Rheinheimera salexigens: one gene and its partner. The protein of the gene in region 2 interacts with the protein of the main gene of each other region in a pairwise test. Links are inferred from orthologs where the notes say so. Each region holds a gene or a part of one and is shown on either strand. Other genes may lie near its edges.

Region 1 (16,267 bases), 1.8 Mb from region 2 along the record:
GCAAAATCACTAAAACAAAGTAAAGGTGCACCCTGTTCATTATTGCTAATATGAATATGTTGAAACGACACACCTCTGCCAATGCCTGTGCCTAAGGCTTTAGCCGCCGCTTCTTTCGCCGCAAACCGCTTAGCAAAATAACGGCCTGCTTGTTCAGGATTAATGGCAAACCGCTGCTGATAAATTTCTTGTTCTGCAGCGGTTAAAACCCGTTTAACTAAGCCCGGGCTGCGCGCTAAACTAGTGGCTATTCGCGCAATTTCTACAATGTCTGTACCCAAGCCTACAATGGCCATTTAGCGACGCGCCTCAACCATTAAGCGTTTCATTTCTGACACCGCATTGGCTAAGCCTGAAAATACCGCACGCGCGACGATAGCATGACCAATATTTAACTCATACATTTCAGGAATTGCCGCTATCGGTTGTACGTTATGATAATGCAAACCATGGCCGGCATTGACGGTAATACCTAATGAAGCCGCATAAGCTGCCGCTTCTTGGATCCGTTTTAGTTCAGCTTGTTGCAACTTAGGGTCCGTTGCTTGTGCATATTGACCGGTATGGATTTCAATAAAAGGGGCGCCGGCTTTTGCTGCGGCATCTATTTGCTGTTTATCGGCATCAATAAATAATGACACTAAAGTATTGTGCTCAGCCATTTGCGCAATAGCATCGCTAATTTTACTGGCCTGACTGATAACATCTAAACCACCTTCTGTGGTGAGCTCTTGGCGCTTTTCTGGCACAAAACAGGCAAAATACGGTTTAACATCGCTGGCAATTTTTAGCATTTCATCGGTTATAGCCATTTCAAAATTTAACCGGGTAGCGATGGTTTGGCTAAGGACATAAACATCCCGATCTATAATGTGCCGACGATCTTCGCGTAAATGTATCGTAATACCATCAGCACCCGATTGCTCGGCAATTAAAGCAGCATGCACGGGCTCAGGGTAATAAGTTCCTCTGGCCTGACGTAACGTTGCAATATGATCAATATTCACACCAAGAAAAATAGGCTGTTGCATGCAATACTCCTTATTATTAAGGCAACTAAACGTAAAACATCGTTAGAGTTAACACTTTACTTAATTTTTTAAATTAAACACAAAAATGAGGGGTTTAAATTAAGCTCATAAATTAATTCGCAGTAAGTTTTCAATTAAAAAGAGCTTTACTCGCCAAAGGTTTAGCACCCAGTAAAGGCGCTAATAATACTCGGCTTAATTGTTTAGCGCTACGCCGTGTGTCGCTATCTGCCCAGTACTGATTACCTATATTAACTAAATGCTGGCCTAACCAACCGGTTTTTGCCGGTACAAAACCTTGCTCGGCTAGCCATTGATAATGTTGCTGCGCAATTATGGTTTGGCCACTATGATCACAGGTCCAATCGATGGCGATCCCTAGCTCAATTAGTAATTCAAACTCAAACTGACGTAGGCAAGGTTCTAAATCGACCACGGCATCAGTTACCTCTGCCAGTTGTTGTAAGCTCTGCTGATATAAGCCAAACAATTGATCAGTTGCCAAATCATTGGGCCAAATCCGACAGATTAACTCATTTATATACATAGCACTAAATAGCACTTTGCCCTGCAAATTAAATGCCGGTGCAAGCTCTTCAATTTTGGCAATGGTTTTTAATTCAGAACGGCCCGTTAGCTGTAAGCTATAGGCTTGAAATGGCTGTAATGCAACGCGTTGTTTACCGCTACGTTTACGAACTACCGCTGAAATTCGGCCTATTTCAGGCATCAGTAACTGCAAAATCAGCTTATCTTCACCTAAAGCCCTGCGGTGTAGAATATAACCAGCGATAAGCGGATTTTGCATCACGGTAATTTTTTCATCAGGCAGAAAGTGTTAATCTTCGCCGTAACCTAAGCTGCGCAGTGCACGTTCATCATCAGCCCAACCCGATTTTACTTTTACCCACACTTGTAAAAATACCGGTTGTTCTAACATTGCGGCCATATCAAGCCTAGCTTCAGTGGCAATAGTCTTAATGCGTTCACCTTTGTTACCAATTACCATCCGCTTTTGGCTTTCACGCTCAACTAACACTAAGGCGGCAATATGGTAATGCTTTTCTTCCCACTTAAAACGCTCAATTTCAACGGTAACAGAATACGGTAATTCATCACCTAAAAAGCGCATTAGCTTTTCACGGACCATTTCTGCTGCCATAAAACGCATAGAGCGATCAGTTACATAGTCGTCAGGGAAAAAGAATTCGCAAGGCGATAAGTTTTTTTGTACTAAGCGACGTAACGCTTCAACGTTATCACCGGTTTCAGCAGATAACGGCACCACACCAATAGAATTTAACTGTTGGCCTAACCATTGAATATGCGGTAATAACGTTTCTTTATCTCGATATAAATCGACTTTATTTACCACTAAGATAACCGGTTTATCAGCGGCAATTAAACGGTTTAATACCATTTGGTCATCATCAGTCCAACGGGTACCTTCAACCACAAACAGCACAAATTCAACATCTAAAATTGAACTAGCTGCCGCTTTATTCATTAACCGGTTAATAGCTCTTTTTTCTTCAATATGTAGGCCAGGCGTATCAACATAAACGGTTTGGTAATTCTCTTGAGTATCAATACCGACAATACGGTGCCGAGTTGTTTGCGGTTTTTTCGATGTGATACTGACTTTTTGGCCGATCAACTTATTTAATAAGGTTGATTTACCTACATTAGGCCGACCCACTATGGCAACTAAGCCAGCATAAGTGGTGCTATCAGTAACTGTTACAGGCTTATCTGTCATTAGATATTTTTTCCAGTGCCATATTGGCAGCATCTTGTTCAGCTTTACGCCGCGAGCTTCCGCTAGCCGTAAAAGGAGGCATACCAGCAATAGTACACCTTACCGTAAAGGTTTGTTTATGTGCCTCGCCTTGTGTGGCGATAACATCGTATTCAGGCAGCGCTAAACGCAGCCCTTGTAAATATTCTTGTAATAAGGTTTTAGAGTCTTTTTGCTGACCTGGTGCGATCTCCGCTAAACGCGAAGCAAACCAGAATAAAATTCGCTCTTTACAAGCTTCCATACCGTTATCTAAGTAAATTGCGCCTAAAATAGCTTCCACCGTATCGGCTAAAATAGATTCACGGCGAAAGCCGCCACTTTTTAACTCACCTGGGCCTAAGCGCAAAAACTCAGACAATTGTAACTCTTGAGCAATTTCAGCCAAGGTCACACCTTTGACTAACATAGCGCGCATCCGGGTTAAATCGCCTTCACGTGCTTTTGGAAAATGGCTATATAAAGTTTCAGCTATAACTAAGCTTAATACCGCATCACCTAAATATTCAAGGCGCTCATTGTGTTGCCCTTTGCAACTGCGGTGAGTCAGTGCCTGCTCTAATAGAGCGGCATCTGTAAATTGATAGCCTAGTTTTGCCTGCAAGGGCGTTAAGCTTTTTTGCATCATTGTCTCTTATCTGCTTTGTTAGTGAATTGCACCTAACCGTTCAAAACGAACCCCTACTGGTACCCAACCAGGTAACCAGCTATCGGCATCGTCACTGAATTCAAAGCTCATCCAGATAAATACCGCTTTACCCACTAAATTATCCGCAGGTACAAAGCCCCAGAATCGGCCATCACGGCTATTATCACGGTTATCACCTAGCGCAAAGTAATGGCCTTCAGGCACAACAAATTCATCGATATCGGTATTCGCCTGTTTATAAAACATATGCGTCGGTTCGCGGCGCATTGGCGTTTGTAAAATATCATGGCTAACTTCGCCTAACTGCTCTGTATAACGGCGCTGCGGATATTGCTCTTGAAAAAACTCACCTTCATTTTTCAATTGTAAGTCAACAATCTCTAACTTACCGCAGCCAGATGTTTGTTCAGTAGCACAGGCTTTTTGAATAAATAACTGTTTATTACGATAAATAACTCTATCGCCCGGTAAACCTACTATGCGCTTAATAAAGTCGACGGTAGGCTGCTCAGGATACTTAAATACTGCAACATCACCACGTGAAGGCGTTTTATTGCTGTATAAGGTTTTGCGCCATACCGGATCTTTGACATCATAGGAAAACTTTTCCACCAGGATAAAATCACCCACCAATAAGGTTGGCATCATCGAACCTGATGGAATTTGAAACGGCTCGTACATAAAAGAACGAAATAACGTTATTAAGGCGATAACAGGAAAAATCGACTTTGCTGTTTCAACAATATAGGGCTCTTTTACTAACTCTTGGCTTGCCGACTCTGGCAACTCGCCCGCTATTGCTGATTGCGCTAACACTAACCGTTGCTGCCGTTTAGGCGCTAAAACCCAAGCATCTAACAACCAAATTAAACCGCTAGCTAATGTCAGTAACACCAAAAAAATTGCAAAGTAACCTGCCATGTATATCCCTTAATTATTTACCGACTTTCAAAATAGCCAGGAAAGCTTCTTGTGGTACTTCAACGTTACCCACATGCTTCATCCGTTTTTTACCGTCTTTTTGTTTCTGTAATAATTTTTTCTTCCGGCTAATATCACCACCATAACATTTCGCTAATACGTTTTTACGCATCTGCTTAATGGTGGTTCGGGCGATAACATGGTTACCAATAGCCGCTTGAATAGCGATATCAAACATCTGGCGTGGGATCAGCTCTTTTAACTTTTCAGCTAATTGACGGCCACGACCTTGAGCAAAATCGACATGACTAATAATAGCCAATGCATCAACTCGCTCACCATTAATTAAAATATCAACTCGTTGCATATTGGAAGATTGGAAGCGTTTAAACGAATAGTCTAACGAAGCATAGCCACGGCTGGTCGATTTTAAACGGTCAAAGAAATCCATAACCACTTCAGCCATGGGTAGTTCATATACCACCGCAACTTGACGACCGTGATAGCTCATATTTTTTTGCACACCACGTTTTTCAATACATAAGGTAATTACATTACCTAAATATTCTTGTGGCACTAATATATGCGCTTCAACGATTGGCTCGCGAATCTCTTCAATATCATTTACGGAAGGTAACGCACTTGGGTTATCTACCAGCACCACTGAGCCGTCTTTGGTCACCACCTCGTACACTACGGTTGGCGCTGTGGTAATTAAATCTAAATCATATTCGCGCTCTAAGCGCTCTTGAATAATTTCCATGTGTAACATGCCTAGGAAACCAATGCGGAATCCAAAGCCTAATGCACCTGAGCTTTCTGGCTCATAAAATAACGAAGAATCGTTTAAGCTCAACTTAGCTAAGGCATCACGGAAGTCTTCATAATCATCTGACGAAACAGGGAATATACCAGCATAAACCTGTGGTTTAATGCGCTTAAAGCCTGGTAGAGGTTTTTCAGCACTATTACGCGATAAGGTTAAGGTATCACCTACTGGTGCACCTTTAATTTCTTTGATACCGGCAATAATATAGCCTACTTCGCCTGGGTGTAATTGCCCCGTATTGGTTGCTTTAGGGCTAAAAATACCCACTTCATCAACTTCATATACTTGGCCAGTAGACATGATTTTAATTTTGTCTTTGGTTTTAATACTGCCGTGTTTAATTCGAACTAATGACACTACACCTTGATAAGCATCAAACCAAGAATCGATGATCAATGCTTGGGTTGGCAAATCTACATCGCCATCTGGTGCGGGTATTTTTTTCACGATGGTTTCTAACACATCTTTAATACCCAGACCGGTTTTAGCCGAGCACTGCACTGCCCCTAAGGCTTCAATACCGATAATATCTTCAACTTCTTCGGCAACGCGATCGGGATCGGCTTGCGGCAAGTCTATTTTATTTAATACTGGAATAACTTCTAAATTCATATCTAACGCGGTGTAACAGTTAGCTACGGTTTGCGCTTCCACACCTTGACCAGCATCGACAACAAGCAATGCACCTTCACAGGCGGCTAAAGAGCGACTAACTTCATAGCTAAAGTCTACGTGACCTGGCGTATCGATAAAGTTTAACTGATAAGTTTCGCCATCATCAGCTTTATAATTTAGGGTAACGCTTTGCGCTTTAATAGTAATACCGCGCTCGCGCTCTAAATCCATCGAGTCTAATACCTGTTTTTGCATTTCGCGATCAGATAAGCCACCACAATACTGGATAAGGCGATCTGATAAGGTAGATTTACCGTGGTCAATATGAGCAATGATAGAAAAATTTCTGATGTGATTAAGTTTAGGCATGTTGTCCGCAAAGCTTTAGGCGACTTAGGGTGGGTGCAGCATTTTGCTTAGCACAACCAGCCACTAAAACGCAGGTTATTCTGAAAAATTAGCCCGAATTGTACTCTATCCCGCAGCGCCTTGCTATGTGTTATTAAATACTTGCTAGGTGTTATTTAATACTTGCTATGCTTTATTTAATACTTTCTATGTTTTATTTAATAAAGGCTACTGTCTATTTGCTTAAAACTAATGATAAATAGTTTATTCAGCGAGATGAATGGCAAGTTGTGGCAATACTTGCATTATATGGATTTGCTCAGTTTGACTTTGCTGCCATAAGCTATAGCGCCGTGCTATCAAGAAACCAACACTCGCGCCCAATAGCGCCGCTAACATAACCCAGCCTTCAGCTAACATTAGGCTATGGCTAGCAAATAAAGCAGCTAGCAACATTAATACTAAAGGCAGTAAATAGACAATAAAGGCGGCTTGTAATAAATTTTGCTCAGAAACGGCTATTTTAACTTGCTCACCTGGTAATAAGCTTAAATCGGTACTGACAAAAAAGCGGTGCTGTCGAGGTGTCAGGGTTTTAGCCACGATGCCGGTGCCGCAATCGTCACTGACATTACAAGCATTACAGCTACTGACAGGCGTAGTGGTTAACCAAACGCCATTGTTTTCTGCTGCCACTACACTAGCGAGTTGTTCTACCATTACTTAACTCCTGCTGCTAGCTGGCGGGCAATATCAATACTCACAGGGCCAATTACCGTGACTTCAAGCACTGGCGAGCTTTGCACAAAAATAGTGGTGGCTCCATCACGATAAGCTTGGGTGGGTAAGCCTTGACTGGGTTGAACAAATACCGACACTTGATGCAATCCATCGGTTAATAACCAATAGCTTTGTAAATTAGATTCTAATTGTGGGATAGATGCCGGCTGAGTAATAATATGATAAGCATCAGGCAACCAAGTTAATTGCTGCTTGGCATTAGGCATAGATTTAATCTCAGCTGCAGCCGGTTGCGGTAAATCTGCAACCAGTAAAGCTTGCAGGTTCTCTGGAAACTCTGGGGTAATTTGCATATGGGTGACTAACCATCGCTCTAGCGGGGCTTGTTGTTCTGACAAGGTATCGATACGCAATGGGAAGCCTGTCTCATCATCTAGCCACAACCAATAATGATAACGACCCGGCTGCTTAGCAGTCAGGCGCAATAACTGCGCGCTTCGCCCCGACATTACAGAGCTACTGCCAGGAACTGCATTATACAGCTGCTTTAGTTTGGTGTCAGATTCAAACAGTATTGCAGGCAATTCAGCAATACTGTGACCCGAGACTACAAACGCAGGTCTGTCACTCAGCAAGTAATAAACTAGCTCATTTCGCCTCAGTATATCGACACCGTTAGTGTCTAAAGGGATTAAATGCTCTATTTCTTGCTGCTCTGACTTACCATGCAGCCAACGGTAAGTGTCAACTTGACTACCTTTTAATACCACAAAAGAGGTATCAAAATTATACTCTTTCACCGCATGCTGTACTTTATTAAATATCGCCCAGCCTGCTTGTTCGGCTTGCGCCATAGTAGAGATTAACATCAGAACTATGGCACAACAAAAGCCTTGGAATCGCATCATTATTGCTCGTTTTCAACCACTTTAGTCGGTTTTTGATTACTAGCCTGCTGTTGTTGTTCCATGCTTCGCACTTGTTGGCGGTGAGCATTTAGCAAAGCCTGTAACCGTTTTTGCTGTTCTAGCATCGCTTGCTGCTCTTGCTGTTCAAAGCGAGAGCTGACGGTTGTTTGACTTAAACTCACCGGCGTAGCAAAACCCGCTACAGGTAGAGTTTGTAATACCGGCAACGGTAATAATGCATCTTGCGTAGGCGACTGCTGATACTGTTGCACACCAAATACCGCCATTAATGCCACACCGGCCGCAATTGCACCTTGGGCCACTGCTTGAAACCAACCGCTATTTGCTGCTTTAGCCTTTGGATCCACTTTTGTGACCAAATTGCTAGTTTGCTGCAATTTATATACCGGCTCATCGGCTAGCTTAGCGACAATATCATCAGCAAAGCTTGCTGGAAGCTCGATGCTTTTTTCTTGGCGTAATACCGCACCTACAGTATGGAAGCGCTGCAGTTTATGCTGTAACTCTGCCTGCTCCAACAATACATCAAGCTGTTGCTCATCAATGTACTGATTATCACTGGCAGCAGAGAGCCATTCTTGATTTTCTGACGACATATTGGTTCCTGTCATATTTACTAGCTATGCATAGTTAGCTTGCTAGTGTTGTGCCACTGATACTTAACTTATTAACGGCTTAAGTTGAGCATCAATTGCTTCTCTTGCTCTAAAAATACGGCTGCGAACGGTGCCAATTGGACATGCCATCACTTCCGCAATTTCTTCGTAACTTAACCCTTCTAACTCGCGCAAAGTAATTGCAGTACGCAGCTCGTCAGGTAATTTATCAATTGTGTTAAACACAACTGAACGGATCTCTTCAGATAACAATAGCCTTTCCGGTGAATCTTGCTCTTTTAAGGCATCACTGCCATCAAAGAATTCAGCGTCATCGGCATCCACATCTGTTGCTGGTGGCTTACGATTTCTAGCCACTAAATAATTTTTGGCGCTATTAACTGCAATACGATAAAGCCATGTATAAAAAGCACTTTCACCGCGAAAACCGGGTATTGCACGATAAGCTTTTATAAAAGCTTCTTGTGCCACATCGGCCACGTCTCCATGGTTAGAGACATATCGAGATATTAAGTTCGCTATTCTATGTTGATATTTTTTTACCAACAAATTAAAGGCGGCTTTATCACCCTGTTGTACACGCTGGACAATTTGCCAGTCCAATTCTTGCTCGCTCATGTTCGAGCTTATCCCCTGTAATACTGACTATAATGCTTACTGGCGCTGTTCTTGCGTACCATTATGACCATCGATGAAAGAAATAGTTCTGATAAGTTTGACAAAAAAGCTACAATAGCCCGACTTTGACTGCAAACAAGTGTATCGCATGAAGCAAGCAAAAGAATATCTTTGTGATGTATTAATTATCGGTAGCGGTGCTGCCGGTTTATCATTAGCACTACAACTAGCTGATAACGCACAAGTTTTAGTGTTAAGCAAAGGCCCTTTACGCGAAGGTTCTACCTTGTATGCACAAGGCGGGATTGCCGCAGTATTTGATGAAAATGATAGTATTGACTCCCATGTTAAAGACACCTTGGTGGCAGGCGCCGGCTTATGTGATGAAGCAGCGGTACAATTTACCGCTAGCAATGCTAAAACGGCAATGCAATGGCTGATAGCCCAAGGCGTACCCTTTGATCAGTACCAAGATAATGATGGCAAGCTTAAATATCATTTAACGCGTGAAGGCGGTCATAGCCATCGCCGGATTTTGCATGCGGCAGACGCCACTGGTCAAGCAGTACAACTGACCTTAGTTGAACAAGTTAAAGCCCATAAAAATATTACATTACTGGAAAACTATAATGCCATTGATTTAATTAATGGCAAAAAAATAGGCTTAGATGCTAAACGTTGCTATGGCGCTTATGTCTTAAACACATCAACTGGCAAAGTGGAACTGATCCGAGCGCGCTTTGTGGCGTTAGCTACCGGTGGTGCCAGTAAAGTATACCTTTATACCAGTAACCCCGATGTAGCGAGTGGCGATGGTATTGCTATGGCCTGGCGAGCCGGCTGCCGAGTTGCCAATATGGAGTTTAACCAATTCCACCCTACCAGCTTATATCACCCAGATGCGCCCAACTTTTTAATTACGGAAGCTATGCGTGGCGAAGGCGCGTATTTATTGCGCCCTGATGGCAGCCGCTTTATGCCTGAGTTTGACGAGCGCGCTGAACTGGCCCCGCGGGATATAGTCGCCCGTGCTATCGACTTTGAAATGAAGCGTCTTGGCGCTGATTGCGTGTATTTAGATATCAGCCATAAACCAAAAGATTTTGTTATTGAGCACTTCCCGACTATTTATGCCAAATGTTTAAGTATCGGTATTGATATTAGCCAACAACCAATCCCAGTGGTGCCGGCAGCACATTATACTTGTGGCGGTGTTGTCACGTCTTTAGATGGCCAAACTGATATAACCAACTTATATGCTGTGGGTGAAGTCGCTTATACCGGCTTACATGGCGCTAACCGCATGGCCAGTAATTCATTATTAGAATGTGTGGTGTTTGCCCAAGCTGCGGCAAAACATATTTTGCAGCAACTGGACACCACAACCGCTCTGGAAAATGTTCCGGCCTGGGACGATAGCCGTGTTAGCGACTCAGATGAAGAAATCGTTATTAGCCATAACTGGCATGAGTTGCGACTTTTTATGTGGGATTATGTGGGTATAGTGCGCACTAATAAGCGCTTAGCTCGGGCGTTACATCGGGTAGAGTTATTACAGCGAGAAATTAATGAATACTACAGTAACTTTCATATTAGCCATCACTTATTAGAATTAAGAAATTTAGTTCAGGTGGCTGAGCTTATTATCCATAGCGCTATGCAGCGCAAAGAAAGCCGTGGTTTGCATTACAATCTAGATTACCCTAAATTATTAGCCGATAGTAAACCGACCATACTTGAACCTAAATAACGCCGTTGATTCGCGAGTGACTATACCCTAAGTCAGCCAACGTCACTCGCTAAGCTTATTATGTTTAGTCACGGACCAATTAGTTTGGCTTATTACCCTAGCAATAGCTCGAAAGTCGGTGGGCTGACACTGATCGAAAAAAATCCACTGTTGCAATAACCGCTGTTGATTATCGCTATACCAATCTAAACGCAGCACATACTGACTGACTAAGCCGCCTACTTTAACCTGACCGGTATCATTTATGGGTGCAAACCAATGTAATTGCCCGTCGGCCGTTATTGTAGCGAGCTGCTTATTTTGGCGCCGTTGAATTAAGGCCAACCACGTTAAATAATAGCCTAACAACAACGGAATAATGATTAGCCAACCGCTGGTGGGTACCGGATTAGCCATTAATACCAATAAGGGAGAAGGTAACACTAGCCAAAGTAAGCACTGGGCTAGTGTCGATGATTGCAAACAAAGATTAAACTCGGACACGATCCAAGATCACAGCGACTAAAGCTTGTAAAGCCGGGTCCTTCGCCTTGCCATGGCCCATAAACCAACTAAATAAATCAGGATCATCCGCTGCTAACAAACGCTCAAAGTCGTGTTTTTGCGTTAAGCTAAGCGCGTCATAGCCCTCTTCAACAAAAGGAGCCAAAAGCACATCTAGCTCAAGCATGCCGCGGCGACATGCCCAGCGCAATCTTGGTTTAATCATCAATTCTGTCATACTTCACCTTATGCGTGGCTCAGATTTAAATGAGCATGATATTAAACATCGATTCTAACAAATTTTCCGTCTTGGGGTTGAGCTTTTAGCTGCATTCCCCAATGATTATACTATCACCACTTAATTGAGTTAAATTAGCTGACGTTATTATGCATACATCATGGTTAACCGCTGAACATTACGCTGGGCTATCTACAGAGCCAGAGCAAGCATTTATTGCGCCTTTACCGGCTTTTGACACCCTAAGCATTAGTGGGGCTGACACGATTAAATATATGCAAAGCCAAACTACCTGCGATATAGCAGCGCTGACTAACACGGCTTTTCTACGTGGCGCCCATTGTGACGCTAAGGGCAAAATGTGGTCGCAATTCCATATTTGCACTGCGACTAAAGAGGATAGCGCTGATAGTTCTGATAGTTCTGATAGTTCTGATAGTTCTGATAGTGAAATAGCACCATTAATCGTTATCGCTTTTAGAGATGAATTAACCGCCTCTACCGAGCAATGGAAAAAATTCGGTGTTTTCTCTAAAGTCTCCTTTAGCTCAGGCCAAGACCAATATGCCGTATTTGGTATTGGTGGTACAGAGCAAGCTAAGGTCAGTGCCTTAATTGCAGAGTTAGGCTTTAGCCTGCCTGACATTGGCCAATTAAGTCGGCACAATAATGCCCTATTGCTGCGTTTAGGCCAAAGCCACTTTATTATGTTGCAGTCAATTAGTGCGGCACAACAATTGATGAGCCAAGCACTGCCTTTTGCGGCGCCAAATTTATGGTTAGCAGAGCATATTCGTTGCGGTTTTAGTTATCTTGAACACGGATTAATTGGCCAGTTAGTGCCACAAATGTTAAACCTGCAAGCTATTGATGCCATTAGTTTTACTAAAGGCTGTTATATCGGCCAAGAAACAGTCGCCCGCTTAAAGTACCGTGGTGGCAATAAACGCGCTGCCTTTATTCTTACTGCTGAAACCGATGAATTGCCTGCTGCAGGTACAGACATTGAACTGCAATTAAACGAAAACTGGCGCCGGACTGGCCAGGTTGTTAATGCAGCTAATATCAACAATACATTATGGTTGATTGCCGTGCTGCCCAATGACATAACACCGGCAGATTCTCTGCGGTTGAACAGCGACAGTGCGCCGTCGTTGCAAATAGTACCGTTACCTTACTCCTTATAAAACAGAGGTTTTCATGACCATTTCTCAAGACAAAGTTGTCGCCATTCACTATACCGTTACTAACCAAACTGGTGACGAATTAGACTCTTCTAAAGGTGGCGAGCCTTTAGTCTTTCTATTTGGCCACGGTTCATTAATCCCCGGCTTAGAGCAAGCATTAATTGGTAAAACTAGCGGAGAGACTTTTAAAGCCGATATTCCAGCTGCAGAAGCTTATGGCGAACGTCATGATGCCCTAACTCAAGCTGTGCCTAAAACCATGTTCGAAGGTATGGATGTTGCACCAGGTATGCGCTTTCGTGCTGCAGGGCCTGAAGGCCAAGAGCAGTCCGTTATTATCTTAGAAGTCACCGATACCGATGTAATAGTTGATGGTAATCATCCATTAGCCGGTATTGATTTAATCTTTGATGTTGAAATTACGCTAGTGCGTGACGCCACTGAAGAAGAGCTAGCACATGGCCATGTTCACGGTATTGATGGTCAGGCTGATCACTAATTCCTGTAAATTAACTGCCATAAATTCAATGGTGTAACTTAGCTACTTTAGGTTATCACCTTGGCTGCTTCAACTTATCCTTACACTTGCTAGTTATGATTAAAGTATGCTTTGATGGCTTATCGCCATTTAAGTGTGCTTTGTCATGACTAATCAAGTACCCCCCAACAAACTTATCAATACACAAGGCCAACCGCGCTTTGGTTATTTTGATAGCCCCATTACAGATTTGGCTTTGGCAGAATTTGCCTATCATACGGTTATGGATAAACCTGCCTCTAAACTAGCCAAATATTTACATTATAAGCAGTTTCAATTTATCAGTATTTGTCATCCTGATTGGCAAATTGGTATCGCCATTGCCGACATTCGTTATGCCGCTAATGGCTTTTGTTATTTTTATCAGCGCCAGCAGCAACATTTAGATGAAATCAGCATAATCAAACCTTTTAGCTTAGGTGTTCAAATGAGTCCTTCCCCAGTATCTGGCAGTGCTCACATTAAGGCTAAACAGCAGATAAGTATTGATTTGGATAACTACAATTGGCACATTGAACTTAGCGGCGAAATGTTTAATGGCAAATTCAGCCTAAATGGTGCCAGCAGCGCACAGCCTATAGCCATGTGTAGCCCTACTGGCTATAACGGCTGGACTTACACCCAAAAACATAACGCTTTAGCTATTACGGGTCAGTTGGATTATAAAGGCCAACGCTTAGATTTAAGCTCAGCATTAGGGGGTTATGATTTTTCAGCGGGCTATATGCGGCGAGAAACTAATTGGCGCTGGGGCAGTATTAGTGCGGTATTAGCACAAGGACACTTTGGTTTAAATGTCGCTGCGGGTGTTAATGAAACTGGCTTTAATGAAAATGCGTTTTGGCTAAATGGCCAGATGCATCGTATAGCGAATGTTGATATTCAATTTGATAAACAGCATGCCAATTCTATCTGGACATTTAACAGTAGCGATCAAAGACTGCAACTCACATTTACCCCGCATCAAGCGCGTCAAGAACAACTCAACCTTGGTCTGGTGATAAGTAATTTCCGTCAATATTGTGGTGTTTTTAGTGGCATAATTGTAACGGAAAAGGGTGATAAAATAGTGTTAAATCAAGTACCCGGCTTGGCTGAAAACCACTTTGCGCGGTGGTAATGGGTAAATATCAAACTGTCAAAAAACTTGACACTACTTATAAAGCACCCTATTTTGGCGGTCTAACTATTTTTTAACCATTGAGTCAGAACCAATCTGAATGAAAGATCGCATTATCATTTCTGTTTCTACCATCAGTGGTACACGCCATTTCAACATTAGTGCGTTGTTTAAACGTAATGCTATTATTGGCCTCTGGTTGCTGCTATTTGGTCTTATAATCACTGCTGGCGTTATTGATTATTTGCTACGTACCGTCGATCACACTCGAATACAGCGCAAAGAGCTGGCTGTACAAGCCAATACTCTTAAAGATGAAATTGCTAATTTACAACACAGTAAGCAGCAATTAGCCCAAGAGCTTGGCCAGAAAAAAGACGAAATGCTGCAAGTCATTAACCGCGTAGGTGAAATTGAACTGGCGCTTGGTCTTGAGCAGCAATACCCACAAAACTTAGAGAACCGCTTAGATACCGCTTCGGTAAACTCCACAGCACGCCAAGCGATGTTGCAATTAGTCCCTAATGGCTCACCGTTAGATTTTCGTCGTCGTACATCCCGTTTTGGCGCACGGCAGCACCCTATTATTGGCAAACAACAACATCATAAAGGCGTCGATTTATCGGCAAAACGCGGTACCGCAATTTATGCGCCAGCCGACGGTGTAGTTGATGTCGTCAGAACCAGTAAATCCGGTTATGGCAACCTGCTTAAAATTCGCCATGCCTTTGGTTTTTCATCTTTATATGCCCACTTAGACGAGTTTAAAGTCAAAAGTGGCACTTTTGTCCATAAAGGCCAGCTTATTGCTATGTCTGGCAACACCGGTTTATCAACCGCACCGCATTTACATTATGAAATACACTTTCTTGATCGAGCGCTTAATCCACAAAGTTTTATGGATTGGGATGCGACTAATTTCGATCTAGTGTTTGAACAAGAACGGAGCATTAAATGGGATTCTTTAGTAAGCATGCTACAAACAAAAGCCAGCAATCAACTACAACTATTATCGGTCAAGGATGCACAATTAACGGCAATATCCGATTAACTTGTGATGTACATATTGATGGCTTTGTTGAAGGTAAAATTGTTAGTGACAAAACCTTGATCATTAGTGCTAGTGGTCGAGTAAAAGGCGAGATTACTGCAGATAAGGTAGTGATTAATGGGTTATTTGAAGGCGATTGTTACGCTAACACCGTTGAGATATTACCTAATGGTAAAGCGCATGGTTCAATTCATTCTGATGATTTATGCATTGAACGTGGCGGCAGCTTCTTAGGTAAAACCCGCCCTACCACTGATGAAAAAGTTATTAGCTTAACCACTGCCGCTAAAACTAGTGTTAGCTTTGCTGAGACTGATGCAAAAACTGAAGCCAGCGATACCAGTGATAGAAGTGATATTAGTGCCGATAGTGTAAATAGCCCAGCAGCCAAAACTGCCGCAAAAGCTTAAGTGGTTAAAAGCTTAAGCCTAGCTTTAACCGCGTGTACCGCTCAAATAAAGCTCACCCGCGCGCTTAGCTTTCTTGCCAGCGCGCTTTTATTAATAAAATTTCAGTTAATTGCTGCTCTAGCAATGGCACTAAGCCCGGATCAAAGTGTAAACCGCTCTGGCTTTTAATATGCGCCATTGCTTGCTCAACCGACCAAGCTTCTTTATACGGCCTTTTACTGGTTAAGGCATCAAACACATCGGCTAGCGCCACAATACGCGCCTCTAAGGGTATATCGGCACCGCTAATACCACTAGGATAGCCAGTGCCATCCCATTTTTCATGGTGATTTAATGCCACTGATTTTGCTAGGGTCATTAATGTTGAATCATCATCGCCTAAAATAGTCGCACC
Region 2 (16,172 bases):
TAGCAATAGCCATTACTCTGCTTCAGTATTGCTTGTTGTATCTGTAGCTGTTTTAGCCGCAGTTGCAGCAATCAACGGCTGTAACTCACCGCGCTGAAACATTTCTAAAATAATGTCACAACCACCTACCAATTCGCCATCAACCCAAAGTTGCGGAAAGGTTGGCCAATTAGCGTAGTTAGGTAACTCGGCACGGATTTCAGGGTTGAGCAAAATATCGACATAAGCAAACTGCTCACCACAGGCAATTAAAGCTTGAGTCGCTTGTGCCGAGAAACCACAGCTTGGAAATTTAGGTGAGCCTTTCATAAATAAAAGAATCGGGTTCTCTGCAATTTGTTGCTTAATTTTATCAATTGTTTCCATGATTACCTCTTACAAAAAAATGAGCCTAATACTATTTTACGCTGTTCTTTACTTAGTTACACTTGAGTTTTGAGAAAAAAACCCCATATCTATGTAGATAACGAAAAACGATTTTTACTTTAATAGTAAAAAGTAATCAAAATCGTCCTAAACTTGGCAGAGCAAAACTTGAGTAAACTAGTCAGGTTTTGTAGTCTACGCCACACAGACATGTTAAACAACGCTAACGGAGAACAACTATGGCCTTTGAATTACCTGCATTGCCTTATGCAAAAGATGCTTTAGCACCACACATTTCTGCTGAAACTTTAGAGTACCATTACGGCAAGCACCACAATACGTATGTTGTAAAATTAAACGGCTTAATTGAAGGTACCGATTACGCTGGTAAGTCTTTAGAAGAAATTGTTCGCACCTCTGAAGGCGGTATTTTCAATAACGCAGCTCAAGTATGGAACCATACCTTCTACTGGAATTGCTTAGCACCTAACGCCGGTGGCGAGCCTACAGGCGCATTAGCCGATGCTATTAACGCTAAATGGGGTTCATTTGCTGAGTTTAAAGCGGCACTTAACGATAAAGCAGTAAATAACTTTGGTTCTAGCTGGACTTGGTTAGTTAAAAAGGCTGATGGCACATTAGATATTGTGAATACCAGCAACGCTGCTACACCTTTAACTGATAAGTCATTAACGCCTGTATTAACAGTAGACTTGTGGGAACACGCTTACTATATCGATTATCGTAATGCGCGCCCAGCTTACCTAGATGCGTTTTGGGCATTAGTAAACTGGAAGTTTGCTGCAGAAAACTTTGCTAAATAAGCAAATAATCTAGCAATAAAAAACCCAGCAAAAGCTGGGTTTTTTTTATTGCTTAAAGGTTTAATTTTCATTTTAAACTAAGGCTGATAACAACTTAATTGATTGCGTCCAGATACTTTAGATTCATATAGGGCTTTATCTGCCGCTTCAATCCAATCTACATGTTGTTTCATGGTGCTATTAAACTCGGCCAGCCCCAAACTTATCGTCACTTTAAGGGGCATTTGATTATACATCACCACCATTTGCTCGATTGAGTGGCGTAAGCGCTCAGCAAAGTGCGTGGCCTGCTCTAAAGTGGTATCAACTAATAGTACACCGTACTCTTCGCCACCATAACGGCCAGCTATATCGGTCTCACGTAAATTTAAGCGTATCGCATCGGCAATTTTTTGGATCATTAAATCACCCGCAGTGTGACCGTAAGTATCATTAACCTGCTTAAAGTGATCAATATCGCACATTAACAGGGTGCTATAGTGCGAATAACGCTGTAACCGCTTGAATTCTTGTATTAAATTTTCTTCCCAATGCCCACGATTATACAACTTGGTTAAATAATCAATTTTCGATAATTGCTGCAACCGTGTGTTCATCTGTTCAAGTTCCAAACGGCTAACGGCAATATCAGTTACATCATAAATAATAAAGCACAGATGAGTTACTTCACCGCTGTTACTGGTTATCGGAAAAATGGTGCAATTTTGGTACATGTAATCCGCAGAGCCCGTTATAGGCCGATAATTACGAAATTTAAAAATATAAGGTCGCTGCTCCCAGATGGTAAAAGCGCGGTTTTTTAATAAAATGACGGGATCACATTTACGTCTGAGCCAATCTTCATCAATCTCTGAAAACAAATCGAATAAATAACGGTCTCTTACTTGGCTCGGAGTTAAGCCACTATGGTTTTCCATAAAACCATTCCAAACTTGAATCCGATAGTCGCAATTTAATACCACTAACCCGACATCCACAGTTCGAAACATATCCATTAACCAATGAATTTCTGAGACATCTATTTGCGCTTGCGGCATGCTAACCCTCCAACAAATAAGCAACTTTGTAATTCAGGGTTTTTAAACTATCTTCCGTGAACAACAACAATAAATCACAACTTATATTGTAATTTTCAATACCGTAAGTCAGCTCTATTGCTAAAGTTTTTCGCCAACGCCGCGCATTAGATTTAATTAATTCACTAACGGTTTCACGCTGACCTAATACCACAGGATGACCTTGGCTAAAGCTGATATCTAACTGTTCGGATAACCCTTTTAATACCGCACCTATTAAAATATTACTAATATCCATCAGTAATTCTAATTCAATCTGTGCCGATAAACTGCCATGATAATTCATTAACCGAGCAATATCTTTATAACTAGACTCAGATAAAATCAACAAGGCTTCCCCGGAAACCCCTCCACCAATAAAACCTTGGCATACCGCGGCGGTACTAGCTTCGCGTTCAACAGAGGCCAATGCCATATGTAATTCGCTAACTTCAATTAAATTGACATTAGGAATGGGTAGTTTAACAAACACATTGAGTAAGCGGGCTAATAAATCTCCGGCTTGGCCCATGGCAATATTAGTCAGCTCTTGTAACACATCGCGCATGTCACAACTTAACTCTATTGCTTCAGCTTGTAATATTTTTGCCGTTTTATCTGTAGCTATATCTGTAGCAGAGTTGAGACTTGGACTGGCACCAAAACGTTGTAATAATTGCTGAATCTTTGCCGTTTCGGCCGGTTTTTTAATAAAGTCGATGGCCCCTAACGCTTTGGCGCGTTCATAGGCTTCTGGTTGAATATCGCCGGAAACGATAACAACTTTAGTTTTACTATTACTTTTTTTTAATTCAGCTAAAACCTGATAGCCATCCATGACCGGCATATTTAAATCTAAAAATAACCAATCGATAGCATGCTGGCTTAAAACCGCAAGTGCTTCAGCACCGTGACCGGCAAAATATAAATTTTCTTGCCACTCTTGTGGTAATATCTTGGCGAGCTGTTTTCGCGCCAAGTTTGAGTCATCACATATTAAAACAGCTGTGGGCATCCGATTCTCACTTTGCACTCGCTACAACTCAGTCTAGCCTGAAACTGACAGACCAAGCAATAGCAGTATTATGTAGCACAATTTAGCCATGTTTATTTAGCCATTTATCATAACAGGAGCGGCATCATGACTGCACTATCTCATTTAAGTATTAAGCTATTGACCCTAATTACACTGTGTAGCTTTAGCAGCAGTATAGCGGCAGTTGATCTCCAAGCCAAACTACCCGAACGGCTAAGTTTAATCAAAGCAGGTAATAAAAATGTAGTACTTTTGGGTAGTAAAGCAGAAATTAATAAAAAAGCAGCAAACTTTAAAGTCGTTGATAGTAACTTTAAAACCGTAACACTTGCTGATTTTAAAGGAAAAACGCTATTAATTAGCGTTGTACCAAGTATAGATACTGGCACTTGCTCATTACAAACTAAACGTTTTAATAATGAAGTCGCGGGCTTACCGCAGCAAGTGGTGTTATTAACCATCAGTACTGATTTACCTTTTGCCCAAAAACGGTTTTGCCAACAAGAACAAGTCGAAGAGATGGCGGTATTATCTGATGCCGTTTGGCGTGACTTTGGTACTAACTATGGCTTACTGATTAAAGATATGGGCATTTTAGCCCGAGCAGTGTTAATTATTGATAATAAAGGCACCCTGGTTTATCAACAGCTAGTGAAAAATTTAGCTACCGAGCCAGATTACACTGATGCCTTAAATGCCTTAAATAGTGTTATCGAAAAAAACAAATAAGCTTGGCACTGATCTGATTAAGCATAAAAAAACCCAAGTTATTACTTGGGTTTTTTGTTTTAGACCGGGTTAACTCAGTAGCGATAATAACTCAGCGCCAACTTCGTCTACCGGTTTACTACCATCGATATGATGATATTGGGTATTACCGGCTTGTGCTTCTGCACGATAATAGCCAACTAATGGCTCGGTTTGTTCATGATAAATAGCTAAACGTTTACGAACAGTCGCTTCAACATCATCTGCTCTAATGATTAACTCTTCGCCAGTCACGTCATCTTTACCTTCAACCACAGGTGGCTTATAACGTAAATGATATACACGACCCGATGCGGGATGAACCCGACGGCCACTCATACGCTCAACAATAACGTTATCAGCAACGTCAAACTCAATAACATGATCAATCACAATACCGTTTTCTTTCATGGCATCTGCTTGCGGAATCGTCCGTGGAAAGCCGTCTAATAAGAACCCTTTGGCACAATCAGCTTTAGCAATACGTTCTTTGACTAAACCAATAATAAGATCATCAGACACTAGCTGACCTGCATCCATCACTTGCTTTGCAGCCACACCAAGAGCTGAGCCCTCTTTTATCGCTGCGCGCAGCATATCACCGGTTGATATTTGTGGAATGCCGTATTTATTCATCAGGAGCTGAGCCTGAGTTCCTTTTCCGGCACCTGGGGCACCCAACAATATTATGCGCATAGCAAATTCCTCATTTTCTGAGATACATAGTTATATAATAAAGCCCAGATCTTTACACAATGCGTTACTTGAAACAAGAAGTTTGTCAGCCGTGTTGCCCCAATCGCCCAATTGGCGCGCCATACCTGTGGTTAATTGGTTATGGCTTAACACCAGACAAATAACGCTATCTAGGTTATTAAAACCAACATTAACTTAGCAAAAGCAGCCGTAAAGCCTCGACTAAAGTTGGATAGAAAAAAACCACCCGAAGGTGGTTTTAGAAAAGCTTTACGCTTTAGCTTAATTAGCGGTTATTTTGCTAAAGACAGCAGCAAATGGTTTAAGCGATTCACAAAGCTAGCAGGATCTTTAAGGCTACCTTTCTCTGCTAATAACGCCTGATCAAGTAATACTTCTGACCACTCTTTGAAACGCTGCTCATCTTGCTCATCGGCAATATGCTTAACCAAATTATGTTCAGCGTTTATTTCAAAGATAGGTTTTACTTCTGGCACTTTTTGGCCAGCAGATTCCATCAACTTAATCATCTGCGTGCTCATATCATGCTCGTCAGTCACCACACAAGCTGGGCTATCGGTTAAGCGATGGCTAACCTTGACATCTTTAACTTGGCTGCCTAGTGCGGTTTTAAAGCGCGCTATTACAGAAGCAAAAGCTTGCTCGGTTTCTTGTTGTGCCTTTTTGGTGTCTTCGTCATCTAATTTAGATAAATCTAAACCACCTTTCGCCACAGAGCGTAACTTTTTGTCGTTAAAGTCAGTTAGGTGCTGAACCAACCATTCATCTATACGATCAGATAACAACAACACTTCTAAGCCCTTTTTACGTAACACTTCTAAGTGTGGGCTATTCTTCGCCGCAGCAAAGCTATCCGCTACAATATAATAGATTTCATCTTGGCCTTCTTTCATCCGGCTAATGTAATCGGCTAATGAAACGCTCTGCACCGTGTCGTCAGTATGGGTAGAAGAGAAGCGCAATAAAGCCGCTATTTGCTCTTTATTGGCCATATCTTCAGCTGGGCCTTCTTTTAATACTTGGCCAAACTCATCCCAAAATGCTTGGTATTTTTCACTGTCTTTACTAAGCTTTTCTAGCATTTTTAAAGTACGGCTAGTACAGCCTTTGCGTAAGCTTTGAGTAACTTTAGTATCTTGTAAAATTTCCCGTGATACGTTCAGCGGTAAATCGCTAGAATCTAATACACCTTTCATAAAGCGTAAGTAACTAGGCATAAACTGTTCAGCGTCATCCATGATAAATACGCGCTGTACATACAGTTTTAAACCATGTTGCGCATCACGGTTCCACATATCAAATGGCGCTTTTTTAGGAACATATAACAAGCTGGTGTAATTACTCTTACCTTCAACTTTGTTATGGCTCCAGCTTAGTGGATCATTCCAATCGTGAGAAATATGCTTGTAAAACTCATTGTATTCTTTATCTGTTAATTCAGACTTATCACGGGTCCATAATGCCGTAGCTTTGTTAACTGCTTGCCAATGGCCTGGCACTGCTGCGACTTTCTCGCCGTCTTCGCCTTCGCTCTCTGGTTGTTCTTCTTGCCAAAACTCAACCGGGATACTGATATGATCTGAATACTTAGTGACAATTTTTTCAACAGTCCAACGGCTTAAGAACTCATCTTCACCTTCACGTAAGTGTAAAACGATCTCAGTACCGCGACTGTCTTTAGTAATAGGGGTAATGCTGTAATCGCCTTCACCTGCCGATTCCCACTCAATAGCTTCATTAGCAGCCGCACCCGCTTTACGCGTACGCACGGTGACTTTATCAGCAACAATAAAAGCGGAGTAAAAACCAACACCGAATTGACCGATTAAATTAGAATCTTTACTTTGATCGCCAGATAACTGGGAGAAAAATTCTTTAGTGCCTGATTTGGCAATAGTACCAAGATGACTAATCACATCTTGTTCTGACATACCCACGCCATTATCGATAATGGTTAAGGTACGGGCTGTTTCATCTAAACTAATACGAACGCGTAAATCGCCGTCATCACCGTATAAGCTGCTATCAGACAGCGCCATAAAACGTAGCTTATCGGCTGCGTCTGACGCGTTAGATACTAACTCACGTAAGAAAATTTCTTTATTTGAATACAGTGAATGGATCATCAGCTGCAATAGCTGTTTTACTTCTGCCTGAAAGCCATGGGTTTGCTTTTGGCCAGCTGAATTTGCTGTGGTGTCACTCATTGTGTTAATCCTCTAAACATAACAGGTTAATGGCATTAATGTGCAACCAACTAAGGCAGCAACATACTGTCATCTAATATGGGGAGGATTTACAGATTTTCAAGCTCATAACAATTAAAAAGGGTCAGAGTGATTTTATTTAAAACGAATAAAATCACTCTGACCCTTTTTAATTTCTAAAACTGTTTTCGGCCACTAAAGGCGTGTGATAGCGTGGTGCCATCAATAAACTCAAGCTCGCCACCTATAGGGATACCTTGGGCAATTCTTGACACTTTAACGTTATGTTTTTGCGCTAACTCGGCAATATAAAACGCCGTAGCATCACCTTCAACGGTTGGATTAGTGGCTAAAATAAGCTCTGTGGTGCCACCCTCGGCTAATAGTGAACTTAAGCTATCCAGCCCTAAGTCTTGTGGCCCAATGCCGTCTAACGGCGACAAATAGCCTTGCAACACAAAGTAGCGGCCTTTAAATTGGCCAATTTGTTCAATGGCATGTTGATCTGCCGCTGAACCAACAACACACATTATGCCATCGAGCTCACGTTTAGGATCAGCACAAATTGCGCAGAGCGTCGATTGACAAAACGTACGGCAGCGCTGGCAATGACCTATTTTGGTCATGGCTTGTGCCAAGGCATCAGCCAAAGCTAAACCGGCATCTCTATTGCGCTCAAGTAAAGCAAAAGCCATACGCTGGGCAGATTTAGGCCCTACACCCGGTAAAATGCGTAAGGCGTCAATCAGCTGCTGTAATAATGGCGTATAACGGCTCATTAAAATGGCATTTTCATGCCTGGTGGTAATTGCATACCGCCAGCAACTGAGCCCATTTTTTCTTTACTGGTTTCTTCAACCCGACGCACAGCATCATTAAGCGCAGCTGCGATTAAATCTTCTAGCATCTCTTTATCATCTTCTAACAGGCTATCGTCAATGCTAACACGGCGTACATTGTGATTACCTAACATGGTTATTTTCACTAAACCTGCACCAGACTCTCCCGTTACTTCCATGGTTGCGATTTCGGCTTGCGCTTTTTGCATTTTCTCTTGCATAGCTTGCGCTTGCTTCATGATATTGCCCATACCACCTTTAAACATAATATCGCTCTCTGTTAGTTAGTATTTAGTAATTTGTGTTACGCTTTTTTCGATTTGGTAAAGCTTAGTTTGGCAAAGCAGTGCGTATTTGCGCAGTGCTTTTGCATGACCTTAGCGCGACAAGATAAAGATTCAGTAGCATAAATACAAGTCTTGTTTGTAACACTAGATTAGTTTACTTGAATGGTATCTTCTAGCATTTGTGCCGCAAATAATTGCTGGAACTGAATAACGTTGTCATCTTGTTGCAGTAATTTATGCACATATACTCGCCGCTCAGCAACTATGCGTTGCTGAATAGCCAAAGGACTATCAGCGACTTCATCATGATAACTTATCTGTAATTGCAGACGCTGATTAAAGCTGTGCTCTAATAGTTGCTGTAAGTTTTGTCTAAACTCAGCATCGTCTAAATGTTGCTGACTTTTAGCAACACTTAACTGCATATTCTCACCTTGTAAACTGATGGCTGCATTAAGTAAAAACAACCTACTTAAACCACCGGTATCTAACTGCTCTATTCTGGCCGCCCACGCATCTACTTGGGCCGCAAATTTAATTGAAAAATTTTGCTGATTAATACTGCCATCAAATTCCGTTAATGGCGGTGTCTCTGCTTGATATTGCTGCCACATCGCATCAGCTTGGCCATTATCAAATGGCGCTAGCTCGTCATTAGGTTCATCATTCGGCTCATAGTTCGCTTCATAATTCGGCTCATCATTTAAGCCGGCAACAGCATCGTTATAGCCTGCATCATCAATAACGGCTGACTGAGCTGGTGCTGTTCTATTAGGCGTAGCCGCTTGTGTTGGTAACTGGGATGGCGAATGTACTGGCTGCTGCATGGCAGGTTGTGGCATCTGAGCCTTACTATTGGCCTGACTTTGAGGTAATGCCGGCGACGCTTCTGGCCGCACCGTTACAGCCGACTCTGCCAAGCGCGGCGCTAATGGCCGCTCAATCTTTTTTTCAGCAGCGCGGCTGTTTTGCTCTAAGCTTATGCCTCGCCTAGCCATAATGCCGGAGGTTACCGAGTCAATACCGGCATTCGGCGCTATAGCTGGCTGCTGTGGCTCTACTATGGCATCTATTGCCATCGGCTGTATTGGCAGCCGTTGTTGTTCTTGGGACGCCTCAGGTGTATCAGGTGCTAGTACTTCCTGAGAATGCGCTACTGGGCTTGCTGTTATTGCCGGTGCAGAAGCTTGAGCTAAAGACTGCGCTGGCAGCTCGGGTGTTTGCATTGGCTGCGCCACTGGCTTTGGCATAGCTGTATTTGACCCAGCAGTGCTTGACTCAGCAGTACTTGGCTCAACAGTGCTTAGTGCATCAGTTTTGGAAGCAACATGGCTACTTAGCGTTACAGGCTCTACTGCACTATTTGGGTGGCTCGGTTGGCTAATACCGCTTACTAAGTTAACGCTAGCGGGGGCAAACGCCATAGCCCGTAATAGCGCCATTTCTAAACCAATCAGGGCATCTGGGGCGTAAGCCAATTCTTTTTTACCGCTGATTAATAATTGATAATATAACTGCACTTGAGCCGGTTCTAAGCGCTGAGCTAATTGCAGAATAAAATCTGCACTTTCACTAATCGCTGCTGCCGCGGGGGTAAATTGACTTAATGCGGTTAGATGTAAAATCGACAACATATCGTCTAATACTTGCGCATAGTCATTATGTTGCTGCACCAGCGTGGCTAATTGCTGCTGTAAGCCAACCGCATCTTGGGCCAAAACAGCCTGTAATAGTTGCTCAGCCCAGCTTTGCTCTAAATAGCCCAGCATGGTTCTAATAACATCAAGCTGAATATCACTATTACTTTGGGCAATAGCTTGATCAGTCAAACTTAATGAGTCACGCAAACTGCCTTTAGCCGCTTTGGCGATTAAGTTTAATGCCGGTTCAACAAAAGGAATATTTTCTTCGGTTAATACATAGGCTAAATGCTGCGCTATTTGCGTAGGACTTAAGGCTAATAAATTAAACTGCAAACAGCGAGATAATACTGTGATCGGTAATTTTTGCGGATCAGTCGTCGCCAGTAAAAATTTAACATGCGGCGGTGGTTCTTCAAGTGTTTTAAGTAAGGCATTAAAACTATGCTTAGACAGCATATGCACTTCATCTATTAGATACACCTTAAACCGGCCACGGCTTGGCGCGTATTGCACGTTATCTAATAAATCACGGGTATCTTCTACTTTGGTGCGCGACGCGGCATCAATTTCCATTAAATCGACAAAGTTACCGGCATCAATTTCACGGCACGCTGTGCATTCACCACAAGGTGACGCCGTAATACCTAGCTCACAATTTAAACTTTTAGCAAAAATGCGGGCTATCGTGGTTTTACCTACACCGCGAGTACCGGTAAATAAATAGGCATGATGCAGCCGATTATTGGTTAAGGCATTGCTGAGCGCGTTTTTTACATGCTCTTGCCCCACTAATTGAGAAAAGTGCTGTGGACGCCACTTGCGTGCTAAAACCTGATAACTCATAACCGCTGCTTACACTCTAATAATTGCTCTAAGTCCAGACTAAGCTTATTCGTCGGCATACTCAACTAAGCTAAGCACTTTTAAATCGGCTTGCTGTAATTTTGCCACGCCACCTAAATCGGTTAAGGCAATAACAAAAGCGGCATCTTCAACAATACCACCGAGTTGACGCACTAACTTTACCGTCGCATCAATAGTGCCACCGGTTGCCAGTAAATCATCTACTAACAACACTTTGTCGCCAGCACAAATAGCATCAGCATGCAGCTCAAGCGTATCTTCACCATATTCTAATTGGTAGCTTTGGCTAATCCGATTACGCGGCAGCTTGCCGGGCTTTCTAACCGGGATAAAGGATATACCCATGGCATACGCTAAAGGCGCGCCGAAAATAAAACCACGCGACTCAGTACCAACAATTTTATCGATACCGTGGTCTTTATAAATTTCGCAAAATGCATCAATCACTTTTTTAAAGCTAGGACCATCTTGCATTAAACTGGTTACATCACGAAATACGATACCTGGCTTAGGATAATCCATTACCGTTTTAATCACTTGTTTTAACTCAGTTGCAAGAAGTTGCTTATCCATAATAAAAACCTTAATTTACTCACCAGAAACGAGTCACTGGTCTGAGACAAAAAAACCGCCATAAGGCGGCTTTTACTTAAACGGCTGACAGCAAATGCTGCTAATCAACCCAGTATTTGGATCCAACGCAAAATTGGTGCTAAGCACAACAAACCAACAAAAGTTGCTACTAACGCCAAGAATTGCCAAAAATTGAATGAGTCTTTGAAGTTCTCGTCTGACATTGCGCTACTCTTTATAATGCGATTAAATTATAGTGATATGGTAATGAATTTTAGCCCATTTGAAAAGCCTGAATCACGCCTTTTGACGCAAACTGTTGCAATATAGTGCTTGCGCCTTGCTGAAATTGTTGTTGGCTAAATTGCGGTACTTGCGGTTGCAGCTGTAAAAACAGGCTGTTAGCGGTTATTCCCGGTGTTTGTTGGAGCTGTTGTAATAGCAAAGCCGTTAATTGATTAATTAGCATAAATTTCACTTCATCTTGCGCATTGCGATAGAGTAAATAAAATTGATTCTCGCTAGCAGCCGTGGGCTGAAACACTTGACTAATTTGATGCACTGGATACGGATAGGCTAACAATAAACACAAGGTCGATAATTGCAGTGGCGCCGTTAATACCGCAGCACTAGCAAGGGGTATAGCGGCTAGATCATCCTGTTGACTGTCCTGTAAAGTCGCTAAATAAAGTTCTGACCATTCGTAATGGGCCAATTCCAGCATAAAGATAGGATCAGAGTCTGTTAGCTGATACTGCTGCTGTATAAACTGTAAAAAATGCTCTGCTATATGCAAAAAATACGGGCTGTGACAACTATAACCGGCATAAAACTGCCGTACTAACCTATGCCATTCGGCTTCGGAATATAACGAGCGCAAAACCGGAAACCCAGTACTAACAAAGCCAACTACATTATTAAAAAACAACTCGCGATAAATCGCTAAGCGCCTATCCTCAATATCGGCAGGCGCAGCATTGTGTTCAGGATCTTGAATATGATCCATAAATTGCTGCTGAATTTGCTGAAACTTCATTATTAAGCTCGCTTTGCTGTTACGGGTGTCGAAGCTGTAGCATGTGCAGTCTGTTGTAATTGCTGGATCTGGCTTAGTTCTTGTTGCAAGCCACTCCACTGAGGAATATTAAAGTCGCGCTCTAACAAGGTCGGTTTAACACCATGTTGTTGATAGGCTAATGCTAATAGCTGCCACACCGGATCAATTACATCGGCGCCATGGGTATCTATTAGTAAATCCTCTGCCTGCTTATAATGACCGGCAATATGATAATAGGCGATGCGCTGGGAAGGAATAGCCTGTAAATACTGCTTAGCATCGTAGCTATGGTTAATCGAATTTACATAAATGTTGTTCACGTCCAACAACATCTTACAGTCTGCTTGTTGTATTACGGCTAGAGTAAAATCTAACTCTGACATTTCTTGACCAGGGGCAGCATAGTAAGACACATTTTCTAATATTAAAGGCTGCTCTATAATATCTTGTACTTGCTGCACACGCTTGGCAACATAATCTACCGCTTCAGCAGTAAACGGAATAGGCATCAAATCATATAAATGGCCGGCACCCGAGCAGTAACTTAAATGTTCGCTATACATACTAATATTATGCTGCTGTAAAAATGTTTTAACTTGCTTTATAAACTGAATATCTAAAGGGGCTGGGCTACCAATAGATAAAGATAAACCATGACAAATAAACTGGTGCTGTTCAGTTAATTGGCTAAATTGTTTTTGTAGCGCGCCGCCAAACGGTATCCAGTTTTCTGGCGCCACTTCAAAAAAATCAATTTCTGCAGGTTTATGCTGCAACATTTGCCCCAGCATTTCACGCCGCAAGCCTAAACCTACACCTTGTACTGCTGTCATGGTTATATCCTGTTATCCTTAATAATGCAGCATATGGTACTCATAATGCAGATCAATATGCTGCTTATTATAAGATCACTATCAACTATTAAACTGCACCACCACATTTGGCATCTTGAGTTTTCCCAGCACCACAAGTGGCTTCTTTGCTTTTTGCTTTGGTTTTATCGGCGTGTTCTTTCATCATCTCTTCGCCGCATTTACCTTCACCGCATTTGCCTTCTTGCATTTTATCGGCTGATTTTTTCATCATCTCTTCGCCGCACTTGCCTTCACCGCATTTGCCTTCTTTCATTTTTTCAGCATGCTTCTTCTTCATCTCTTCGCCGCACTTAGCTTCACCGCACTTACCTTCGCTAGCAGCGATTTGATAACCAGAAGTGAGCTCTTGAGCAGTAAAAGGGTTGGCGTCTGCACTGGTACTTACTGTGGCTAATGAGCCAAAAACTAAAGCACCCACTGCCATTGCTACATTACTATGTTTAATTGTTTTCATTATTTTCACCTGTTGAGGTTTGTTGGGTTTAGCTTGCTTAATAATAGACCGTTTTAACCAATACTGTATTTCAGTTAATTTATTCCTTTTAGCTTTTTATAATAATAATTAATAAAATACCGGTATAAAAAACTAGAGTTTTAAAATTATCATTTTTGTAACTGCACTATCCAGCACAAAACTCCCTCTTCAATCTGCATTTGCTCTACGCTTACCTGTTGCCATGTGGTTTGGCATAGCGCTTTAACTTCTTCGGCTCGTTGATTAGTCCAAGCACTGGCTATTTGATCTTGGATGCGCTGTAAGAAATGCTGCAAATTCTGCTTGGTTTTGTCAACGGTGGCCGATGTTAAACTTTGCCAGTTCATAATTAATGGCACTAAATCTTTTGCGATTAAATTAAACCACTCTTGCTGATTCTGTACCGTAAACTGCTGTTGGGTCTGCCTAAAAAATTGTAATAAGGCGGTATTATGTTCGGAAAACTGCTGCTGTTGTGCGGTGCTTAATTGCGTTTCTGTCGCCAGTGCCTGACACAGGTTAGCAAATTGCATTAATTGGCTAAGTAAGCCGTCGGTTTGTAACAGTTGCTGTAATACCGTGGCACCGTCTTGGCAATCTTGGGTAATAAACGAATGTTGGCTATGCACCAACGCAATAAACTTACCTTTCTTACCTAACACGCGATGTATTTGCGCTAACGCTGCTGCTAAGGGCGCGTATTCAAAGCCAAATTGGCTAATTACTAAATCGACACTGTTACTTGCTAGGGTTAACTGCTCTGTCGGTACATTGGCCATAAACTGAATTTGCTGTAAAGCTGGATAACAGTCATCACTGGGGCTAAACAAAGTGAGCGGGTTAATATCGGCGGCATCAGTAGCGATAATGTTAAAGCTAGCGTTGTGCTGCTGGGCTAGGACCGCTAACCCTCCGTTACCGGTGGCAATATCAACAATAGTGCTATTCTCTGCTACTGGTTGCAATATAGCCTGCCAAAACTGGGCAATATCACCACTGTAACCATGTTGTTGCTGACCTTCAGCAAAACTATTTAAGGTTTTGGTATTGCTCCAATACGAATTCCAATGCTGCATATCTGCAATCCTATTGTCCCGTTTAAAAATAGAAAAAGGCGGGGAAATCCCCGCCTTTTTAAGGTTCTTCAAGTATTACTTAAATCTTAATAACAATGACTTAAGAACTACCTAAGCTTTATCTTAGTCTTAGAAAGACTGTGATAAACGAACGTAAGCTACGCGACCATAAGCATCATATAAATCGAAGTTATAGTTACGACCACCAAATGGGATTAACTGAGGCGCTTTTTCAAACACGTTTTGCGCACCAACAGAAATCTTAGTATTGGTAGGTAAGGTATAGCTAACTTGCATATCATGCGTTACCCATGTACCAACGTGGCCAGTACGAACAACTTGGCCTGGTTGACCTGGAACTTGATCGACATCTTCAAACTGTGAACCAATCATGTTGATGTTCCACGCGAAGTCTAAGTTCTCCCAAACGTAAACGTTTGATAATGAAGCACGTTGACGCGGATCGCCCGGATCTGTGATTGAGTTACGGCCACCATCGATTTCGCTGCTTAAACGGTGACTTAACTGTACTGTCTGCTTTAAACGACCAGCAGCACCGAAGTCAAAGTTAGTGTTTAAGTTGAAATCAACACCCGTTACAGCCCACTTACCTTCGTTAGCATAACCTTGAGTAATTAAGTCAATACCACCATTTGCTAAACGTGCTACACCTAAGCCAGCTGGGATTGGGTCACCTGATTGCTCACGAGTTAAAATCGTATCTGAACCGAAGAAACGGATCATGTTACTGATTTCAATATCGTAGTAATCAAGTGATAAGTTTAACCACTCTGTTGGCTGATAAGCCAAACCTAAAGAAAGTTGCTTAGATGTTTCTGAGCTAATTTCTGGGTTAGCAACAGTTAAAGCATTAACTTGGATATCACAACCTGCTTCTAAACCGAAGTTAATACATGATGGGTCATCTTGTACACTTGGATTATCAGGAGATGGCTTCTGAGTTAAAATATCTAACGTTGGCGCACGGAAACCTTCACCGTACGAACCACGGAATACTAAACCGTCCATTGGCTCATAACGTACTGATACTTTTGGCGAGAAATCACTACCATAATCAGAGTACTTATCGTAACGACCGGCTACTGAGAACTCTAAGCCATCCATTACTGGAATTAACGCTTCTACGAAACCACTCTTAAGGTTACGACCACCACCAGCACTGTTACCTGCTGAACCACCTACTTGGCCGGCTTCAGATAATGAGTCATAGGTATCTGAGTAATCTTCTTTACGGTATTCTGCACCGACGATCATTTGAATCGCGCCAGCGTCTGTATCCATAACGTCAAACGACGCTGAACCGAATACTTCTTCTTGATCGAAAGTACCGATACGTGAAGTCGTTACGTTTAAACCTTTTAATACGCCTTCATAAGCACTTCTATCTGCGTCAGTCGTGAAACGAGTACCAAACGGGTCGTTTAACATATAGTCGCCGCTATCAATAGCTTTACGCGCGTTAGAACCCATTAAGTAGTTACGACCAATTTCGTAAGTTTTGGTTTTGTTT

What was found.
Region 1: the proteins of recR (region 2) and recO interact in binary tests that used the Escherichia coli proteins (3 or more experiments, as listed by UniProt). The link is inferred for Rheinheimera salexigens from one-to-one orthologs.

What each region holds. Positions count from the first base shown.
Region 1 is NZ_MKEK01000001.1:1,220,479-1,236,745, reverse strand. Bases 1-2,935 are described here. They hold recO (DNA repair protein RecO), read right to left. Parts: upstream 1,840-2,935; coding sequence 1,162-1,839; downstream 1-1,161. Other genes in these bases: rnc (ribonuclease III), read right to left, coding at 2,780-2,935; era (GTPase Era), read right to left, coding at 1,870-2,790; pdxJ (pyridoxine 5'-phosphate synthase), read right to left, coding at 297-1,031; acpS (holo-ACP synthase), read right to left, coding at 1-296. Also shown: more of rnc, read right to left, coding at 2,936-3,454; lepB (signal peptidase I), read right to left, coding at 3,476-4,399; lepA (translation elongation factor 4), read right to left, coding at 4,413-6,212; BI198_RS05675 (SoxR reducing system RseC family protein), read right to left, coding at 6,456-6,911; BI198_RS05670 (MucB/RseB C-terminal domain-containing protein), read right to left, coding at 6,911-7,840; BI198_RS05665 (sigma-E factor negative regulatory protein), read right to left, coding at 7,840-8,457; RNA polymerase sigma factor RpoE, read right to left, coding at 8,521-9,096; nadB (L-aspartate oxidase), read left to right, coding at 9,245-10,846; BI198_RS05650 (protein YgfX), read right to left, coding at 10,889-11,329; BI198_RS05645 (FAD assembly factor SdhE), read right to left, coding at 11,316-11,567; CAF17-like 4Fe-4S cluster assembly/insertion protein YgfZ, read left to right, coding at 11,717-12,754; BI198_RS05635 (FKBP-type peptidyl-prolyl cis-trans isomerase), read left to right, coding at 12,768-13,253; BI198_RS05630 (DUF2804 domain-containing protein), read left to right, coding at 13,399-14,412; BI198_RS05625 (M23 family metallopeptidase), read left to right, coding at 14,513-15,463; BI198_RS15905 (bactofilin family protein), read left to right, coding at 15,367-15,873; BI198_RS05615 (response regulator), read right to left, coding at 15,938-16,267. UniProt on the Escherichia coli protein: Involved in DNA repair and RecF pathway recombination.
Region 2 is NZ_MKEK01000001.1:3,019,723-3,035,894, forward strand. Bases 5,931-8,770 are described here. They hold recR (recombination mediator RecR), read right to left. Parts: upstream 7,732-8,770; coding sequence 7,129-7,731; downstream 5,931-7,128. Other genes in these bases: htpG (molecular chaperone HtpG), read right to left, coding at 5,931-6,952; BI198_RS13935 (YbaB/EbfC family nucleoid-associated protein), read right to left, coding at 7,731-8,057; dnaX (DNA polymerase III subunit gamma/tau), read right to left, coding at 8,228-8,770. Outside these bases: BI198_RS13895 (Grx4 family monothiol glutaredoxin), read right to left, coding at 13-366; sodB (superoxide dismutase [Fe]), read left to right, coding at 606-1,190; BI198_RS13905 (sensor domain-containing diguanylate cyclase), read right to left, coding at 1,268-2,227; BI198_RS13910 (response regulator), read right to left, coding at 2,229-3,260; tpx (thiol peroxidase), read left to right, coding at 3,387-4,010; adk (adenylate kinase), read right to left, coding at 4,080-4,724; more of htpG, read right to left, coding at 5,018-5,930; more of dnaX, read right to left, coding at 8,771-10,564; apt (adenine phosphoribosyltransferase), read right to left, coding at 10,610-11,158; BI198_RS13950 (HvfC family RiPP maturation protein), read right to left, coding at 11,433-12,194; BI198_RS13955 (HvfB family MNIO-type RiPP peptide maturase), read right to left, coding at 12,197-13,048; BI198_RS13960 (HvfA family oxazolone/thioamide-modified RiPP metallophore), read right to left, coding at 13,137-13,544; BI198_RS13965 (class I SAM-dependent methyltransferase), read right to left, coding at 13,694-14,641; BI198_RS13970 (TonB-dependent receptor plug domain-containing protein), read right to left, coding at 14,771-16,172. UniProt on the Escherichia coli protein: May play a role in DNA repair. It seems to be involved in an RecBC-independent recombinational process of DNA repair. It may act with RecF and RecO.